Regions from separate parts of the Paenibacillus sp. VTT E-133280 genome, predicted to be linked through region 2. Evidence: a T-box and tRNA genes for the amino acid it is inferred to sense, from the RefSeq annotation. Region 2 holds a T-box; the other holds one or more tRNA genes.
The links. A T-box is a leader RNA that pairs with one kind of tRNA and senses whether it is charged. The one in region 2 lies ahead of CA600_RS29230 (arginine--tRNA ligase), so its partner is inferred to be a tRNA-Arg.
Positions count from the first base shown of each region.

Region 1: it encodes a tRNA-Arg, which carries the amino acid that the T-box ahead of CA600_RS29230 (arginine--tRNA ligase) is inferred to sense. The anticodon was not compared.

Region 1 is NZ_NFUX01000061.1:37,670-41,179, reverse strand. Features, by position in the region: gene gap (type I glyceraldehyde-3-phosphate dehydrogenase) at 1-697, opposite strand, end outside; gene CA600_RS23045 (sugar-binding transcriptional regulator) at 800-1,852, opposite strand; tRNA gene CA600_RS23040 (tRNA-Arg) at 2,187-2,261, shown strand; gene clpP (ATP-dependent Clp endopeptidase proteolytic subunit ClpP) at 2,455-3,051, shown strand; gene CA600_RS23030 (GDSL-type esterase/lipase family protein) at 3,147-3,510, opposite strand, start outside.
Region 2 is NZ_NFUX01000113.1:8,817-12,326, reverse strand. Features, by position in the region: partial or broken gene CA600_RS31410 (YVTN family beta-propeller repeat-containing protein) at 1-129, opposite strand, end outside; gene CA600_RS29235 (hypothetical protein) at 144-503, opposite strand; T-box leader at 783-999, shown strand; gene CA600_RS29230 (arginine--tRNA ligase) at 1,040-2,902, shown strand; gene CA600_RS29225 (GH36-type glycosyl hydrolase domain-containing protein) at 2,963-3,510, opposite strand, start outside.

The sequences.
Region 1 (3,510 bases), on a different contig from region 2:
GAGCTGCACCATCCAATTTACCTTTAAGTTCTGGAATAACCAGACCGATTGCTTTAGCAGCACCAGTAGTGTTAGGGATGATGTTCTCAGCTGCTGCACGAGCACGTCTGAAGTCACCTTTAGCATGTGGAGCATCCAAAGTGTTTTGGTCGCCAGTGTAAGCGTGAATTGTAGTCATCAAGCCTTCAACGATACCGAACTTGTCGTTCAATACTTTTGCCATTGGAGCTAGGCAGTTAGTAGTGCAAGATGCGCCGGAAATAACAGTCTCAGTACCATCAAGAATGTCATCGTTAACGTTGTAAACGACAGTTTTCATGTCGCCAGTAGCTGGAGCGGAGATAACTACTTTCTTAGCTCCACCTTTCAAGTGTTTTTCAGCTGCTTCTTTAGTTGTGAAGAAACCTGTGCACTCAAGTACGATATCAACGCCTAGGTCGCCCCATGGCAATTCTTCAGGGTTACGGTTAGCAAGAACCTTAACTTCTTTGCCATTGACTTTGAAGAAGCCGTCATGCACTTCAACATCACCTTGGAATTTACCTTGAGTTGTATCATATTTAAGCAAATGAGCAAGCATCTTAGCGTCAGTCAAGTCGTTGATTGCTACCACTTCGATACCTTCTACATTTTGAATACGGCGGAAAGCAAGGCGTCCAATACGTCCAAATCCGTTAATTCCAACTTTTACACTCATTGAATAGTTCCTCCTAGAATTCGTTTTATTTATTCAAAACAGACCGTGAAGCCTGTCATGACAACAATGTTAAGTATAATGCAAGATATATGTTCTAGTAAGTTACGACGATATCTGTAACTGATTGTCAATCTCCTTGCCTATTTCCACAGCAGCAGCCTCGTCCGTGACGAGAATATTCTCCTGCCCGAAACGCAGCATGGCATGAATAGCTTTGGCCTTTGGCTTGCCTCCGGCAATACCGATGACAGTTTCCGTCCGAACAATATCTTCTAGACGTAATCCCATCGTAAGCATCGTATGCACAACCTGACCATCTTCATTAAAATAATATCCAAAGGATTCTGCCACTGCTCCCTCACCCTGGATTTCTGAGACAGTAGCCTCATCCAGCTTGCGGCGGCGAGTCATTTCAATGGCATCCCCAATCCCATGTACAATAATACGCGAACTGCGGATGATTTGTACAATCTCTCCAATATTAGAATCAAGTGCTAATGACTGATAGGCATCCCCACTAAGTAAATCAGGGACATGCAGCAACCGGTAATTCGCTCCAACCCGTTTTGCCATTGTAGAGGCAATCGTATTGGCTTGAATCTCCATACTCTCTCCTAATCCGCCACGCGCTGGAACAAACCAGGCGTTCTTATAGGAAAGGGATAACGGCGGTGTCAGTTGATCAGCCATATCGGCAAGCGTTGATCCACCTGTGACAGCAACAATATCATCTGTACGGAGGACACTGAGCAGCGCTTTTGCACCTGCGCGGCCAAGCTCACGTTTGGTGAATGGTGATGACTCACAATCACCCGGCACCACAATGACTTTATCCAGACCGTATGTTGCCCGAATTTTCTCTTCCAGCTCATCCAGACCAAACAGGCTCTTAACGACCGGCTCTAGCAAATCAAGCAGTCTGCGCCCAGCAGCGCTAATGCGCATACCAACGCTCTCGATCTCAATGAGCCCTTGCGATTTCAGAAGATCCGTCTCGGCACGCAGTACCCGCTCAGTCATATCAAGCGAAGCGGCAAGCGTTCTGCGTCCAATGATATCGGACAGCATGATCTGATGAAGAATCGTGTACCGTCTCTTAAGGGTTTCCATGAGATCAGGCAGAAGCTGCTTTTGGATATCTAATAAATTACGCATGCTTTCACTCCTGCAACTTCGTCTTCCTCTATTCCCTTGTTCATGGTCTCAAAATGTCCCGGGTAAACTTTTTAAGTCCCACTCATATTCTAACCAAATATTGCTCGAAGTGCAAGTCTTCCGAGAGTAGAATTCTCAAGCGCTTGTCTTCTTATACATTTATAAGATTGGGAAAGAGTTAAAGCACCTAAAACCTGTCATTAACTATCCAGATTCTATCTCTGAGTGAAAACGAATATAAGCTTGTCTACCTTTAAGAAAAAGGATAGTGTCCTGCTCTGTATTATTAAATTCATTGCAATTGCTCAGGAATTATATTATAATCATTTTTGTTGCGCCCGTGGTCCAATGGATATGACGTAGGCCTCCGAAGCCTGAGATCCAAGTTCGATTCTTGGCGGGCGCGCCATTAATTTCACTTTTGTACATAATTTAGTAGTGCCTATACTACTACTTAACCAAAGAGCCGCATGTCGGCTCTTTTTTTTGAATATAAGTTTGACTTTCTTTGACTTTTTGTTTGAATTTGTTTATCATGTGGGTAATACGGCAAGAGTAAAAATGAATACATTTGAAGAACCAATATCAAGGAGGTTTTCCACGTGAGTTATATTCCTATGGTAGTAGAACAGAGCAACCGCGGTGAGCGCGCTTATGACATCTATTCCCGCCTGCTGAAGGACCGCATCATTTTCCTTGGAACGGAGGTTAATGACGTGGTAGCCAATTCTATCATCGCACAAATGCTGTTCTTGGCTGCCGAAGATCCTGAGAAGGACATTCACCTTTATGTGAATAGCCCTGGTGGTTCCATCACTGCAGGTATGGCTATTTTTGATACAATGCAGTACATTAAGCCAGACGTTTCCACCATCTGTGTCGGTATGGCAGCTTCCATGGGAGCTTTCCTGCTTAACGCTGGTGCTAAAGGCAAACGCTTCGCACTTCCTAACAGTGAGATCATGATTCACCAACCTCTGGGTGGTGCTCAAGGTCAAGCAACGGATATCGAAATCCGTGCTCGCCGTATCCTCAAATTGCGCGATAAGCTGAATCGCATTCTTGCAGAACGTACGGGTCAACCCCTGGAACGTATTGAGAAGGATACAGATCGTGATTACTTTATGACTGCTGCAGACGCGGCAGCTTACGGTATCGTTGATAAAGTCATCGAGAAAACACTGCCTAGCGGTGTGTAAGCTATAAAACACCACAAAGAGGCTGTACACTATCCACTTGATGGTTAGCGCACAGCCTCTTTGCTTTTCAGACCACCATTACAAATGAATCTCAATTAATTCAAACCACCATAACCAAGCGCATTGAGTTTCTCAGCAATCACACGGTAGCCTCGGCCATTAGGATGTAAGTGGTCCAACGATAAAAGGCCTCTCTCATTTCCTGCAAACTCACCATAAATAGAAGCAAATCCAACTACTCGGCTACTATATTGCGATGCATAGCGGTTAAACTGCTTCACCCACTCTGTAGCGCCTACTACCTGAGGATAGGGATTATACAATCCCACAATTCGAATGATATAAGGTCTACGTGCCCCCGCTTTCAATTGGAAGAGAATACTCATAATGACAGCGAAATTTTGTTTGCATTCCTGCAGTGATCTTCCCAGCTCTTTAGATAAATTCCCAGGTTGTCTA
Region 2 (3,510 bases):
ATATCCTTGGACGAGAACCGTAGAAGAAGTAACATCGCTTCGGTTATCGATTTTGATCGTAACATGTTGAGTAGGTCGTATCCCACCCACCATGGTATTATCTATCGGCCCGGTAGATAAATAGCTCAATTCTCAACACTCCTTTAGATTATTTCTGCGTGCTTCTCCCATGCTACTACACGATGAGGATCTACCAATTGTCCTGAAGCCTGTTTTCCCCAGACCGAGATCCCTACCTGTGCTTCAACTTCTTCTAATGTTGCAAACACAAATTCAAATGCATCTAAATCTGCAAAATAGTTCCTAGTTAGAACTTGGTTAGGTGTGAGATTTACCATTTCATTCACATACATCGTTCTTGATCCATTTAGAAAAAAGCCTTGAATGACGAGATTATAAGGATTAAGAGAATCCCGATTAACCACTTTTACTGTTACGATTTGTGTTTGTCTGATCCCCAGAATTGGACTATTATCTATAGGTCCGGTTGAAAATAATGCCATCTTTATTCACTCCTCTCTTTCACTCAATTTGAAAAAATACAAACTATAAAACTAGTAATATGATCCATAATTAATAGCTCTATATAGTAATATTCTGTATTTAAAGTTAATGCGTGGACATTTATGCAAAGGAATTTCCACTCAATAATGAGAGCCCCTTCTGTTTTGTGAGTTTGTAATTACTTATCGGACAATCTAAAACTCAAGCGTTTCCAGATTGATACCGAGTTTCGCCCTATTGCTTTTTTCAAAATATTCGTTATACTGATTAAAATTATTCAAGCATCGATGAGCGGGAGAGTAGTTAAGGTGTTCTAGTCCTCAGCGAGCCGGGTAAGTGTAAGCCGGTACAGATCACTTAATGAAGCGCACCCGTGAGATGGACTTCTGAACCCAAGTAGGAAGTCCCGGCTGAAGACCGTTATCCTGTAAGGTGGCTAAACGTCTGTTTAGCAACGAGAGTGGTACCGCGAGCGCTAAAGCCCTCGTCTCTTTTGAGACGAGGGCTTTTTTGTATTTTCAAAGGAGGGTATAAAATGTTAAGTCAAACCATCAAAAACAGCATTGAACAAAGTGTAAAAAAAGTATTCCACACCTTAGAAATTCCTTACCCAAACGATGTTCCTATTCTGATCGAGCAGCCCGCTAATCTAGAGCATGGTGATTATTCCTGCAATATTGCTATGCAGCTAGCCAAAATCCTGCGCAAATCACCTCTCGTCATAGCAGAGTTAGTAAAAGCAGAGCTTAAATTACAAGAGAGCTACACAGGCTTTTTACAAAAGGTCGAAGTAGCTGCTCCTGGATTTATTAATTTGTACATGGATTGGCGGATATGGGCTAAACATTCCTTTGAACTGCCCAACAGCACAGGGGAAAAGGTCATCATCGAGCACACCTCAATCAATCCAAACAAAGCTGCTCATGTTGGTCACCTGAGAAATGCGTGCATCGGCGATGCGCTGGTCAGACTAATGAAAAGAACCGGACATAACGTAGAGGTCCATAACTACGTCGATGATCTGGGCAACCAGTTAGCGGATACAGTCGTTGGTTTATTGAATGTACCGTTGGAAGGAGATCATCAGCGTTTTGGTGATTATTGCTGGGATCTTTATGCCAAAGTGAATAAAGAATATGCACAGAATCCAGAGATGACACATAAGCGCACAGAAATGCTGCATGCCCTGGAACAGGGTAACGGCAATGAGGCGTGGCTGGGTAACCTTGTCGCTGAACGTATGGTGAGAGAACATGTAGAGGAAATGAAGCGTTTCGGTATTCACTATGACCTGCTGGTATGGGAAAGTAATATTTTAAAAGAGGGATTCTGGGCAGCCGCATCTGAGCAATTGAAGCAAACCACGGTTTTTGTACAGGAGACTGAAGGTAAGCTGGCAGGCTGCTGGTTAAAGCAAGGGACAGCGATTAGCAATGGAGCGGATTCGGAGGATCATCATATGGATAAGGTACTTGTACGTTCGAATGGTATTCTGACTTACACTGCCAAAGACATTGCCTATCACCTCTGGAAATTTGGTCTATTAACCAAGGATTTCACCTACAGTGAATTCTCGTCCGGCTTATGGACTACAGGATTAACTGGAACCCAGGAGCCCTATGGACAGGCGGATCGTGTTATTAACGTGATCGATTATAGACAGGAATATCCGCAGCAAATGGTTAAGCAGGCTTTGGGCGCATTAGGTTATAACGATCAAGCCGCGAAACTCCATCATGTGAGTTATGGTGTGGTGTCCCTTAGTCCGGCTTCCGCAGCCGAGCTGGGAATAAATATTTCGGAAGGAAAATCTTCTTATGCCATGTCAGGGCGCCAAGGAATTGGTGTTAAGGTGATCGATTTAGTGAAGCTTATGGAACAGAATATCGAACATTCACGCTCCGATAAAGAGGGGCTTCCCAGCCATATCATTGCAGCTGCTGCCATTCGCTATTATCTGCTGCGGTTTAATCTGGGAACAGAAATTGTGTTTGACTTCAAACAGGCTACCGAAATATCCGGCAACACAGGAGTTTATCTGATGTACACCTATGCCCGTGCTAGTAGTGTTTTGGGCAAATCCACCCTCCCAATCCACACAGATGCCTTAAAGATTCAATTCCCACTCGAAATGGAAAAAGCAGAGCTTGCTCTGCTGAGACAGCTTAGCCTCTGGGAGGAGACCTTGTATTCTGCAAGCGTAGAATTGACGCCAAATATACTCTGCACTTACGCACATACTTTAGCCACTCTCTTCAATAATTTTTATTCTACTTGTCCGATTTTAAAAGGGGAGGCGGCGACCATTGCCTTTCGCCTCTGGCTTACTTCGAGATTTAAGAACACTTTAGGTGATGTGCTAGAAGTACTTGGATTACCAACACCGAGCCGTATGTAGTATTTCAAAAAAAAGGGCAATCTCTACACTTATCGTAGAGATTGCCCTTTAATGATTAGCTTACTTATAAATGTCAATCACATTTCCGGCTTCTACGCAGAGACGATCAAAGTCCTCACGCTTAATCCGAACACCGCCACTGCGGTAGCGATTAAGTGTACCTTCAGCCTGCACTTCTGTACCATTGATAGTAATCCGACTGTTCTCCCCACCCGTAAGGTGGTAGATAAAGTCTACCTTAGTACCTGCGTATTCAAAGCTAAAGTGCATGCCGTCCAGCGACTCCGGCAGAATGGGGTCAACAATTAAATCTCCGCCTTCGGTACGAATCCCTAGTGCATTCGAGATTAACTGATTCATGTAGATCCCAGGACCGCTGGAATAGATTCTCCAGCCGCCTTTGACCGCTACGTCACCATTACGCAGCTTATCGAAATTCTCCTGTGCCTCATAACGAGTGTTAAATTTACCATCCGAGCTACTGAAATAGGAGTTAGCTTGACGTAGTTCAGCGTTTGGCACCACATCGCGAATTCCGATCGGATTGATCGCTGCTAGGCCATTCCAGACCTGATCGGTTTTCCCTAGCTTAGCCATAGCTTCTACAT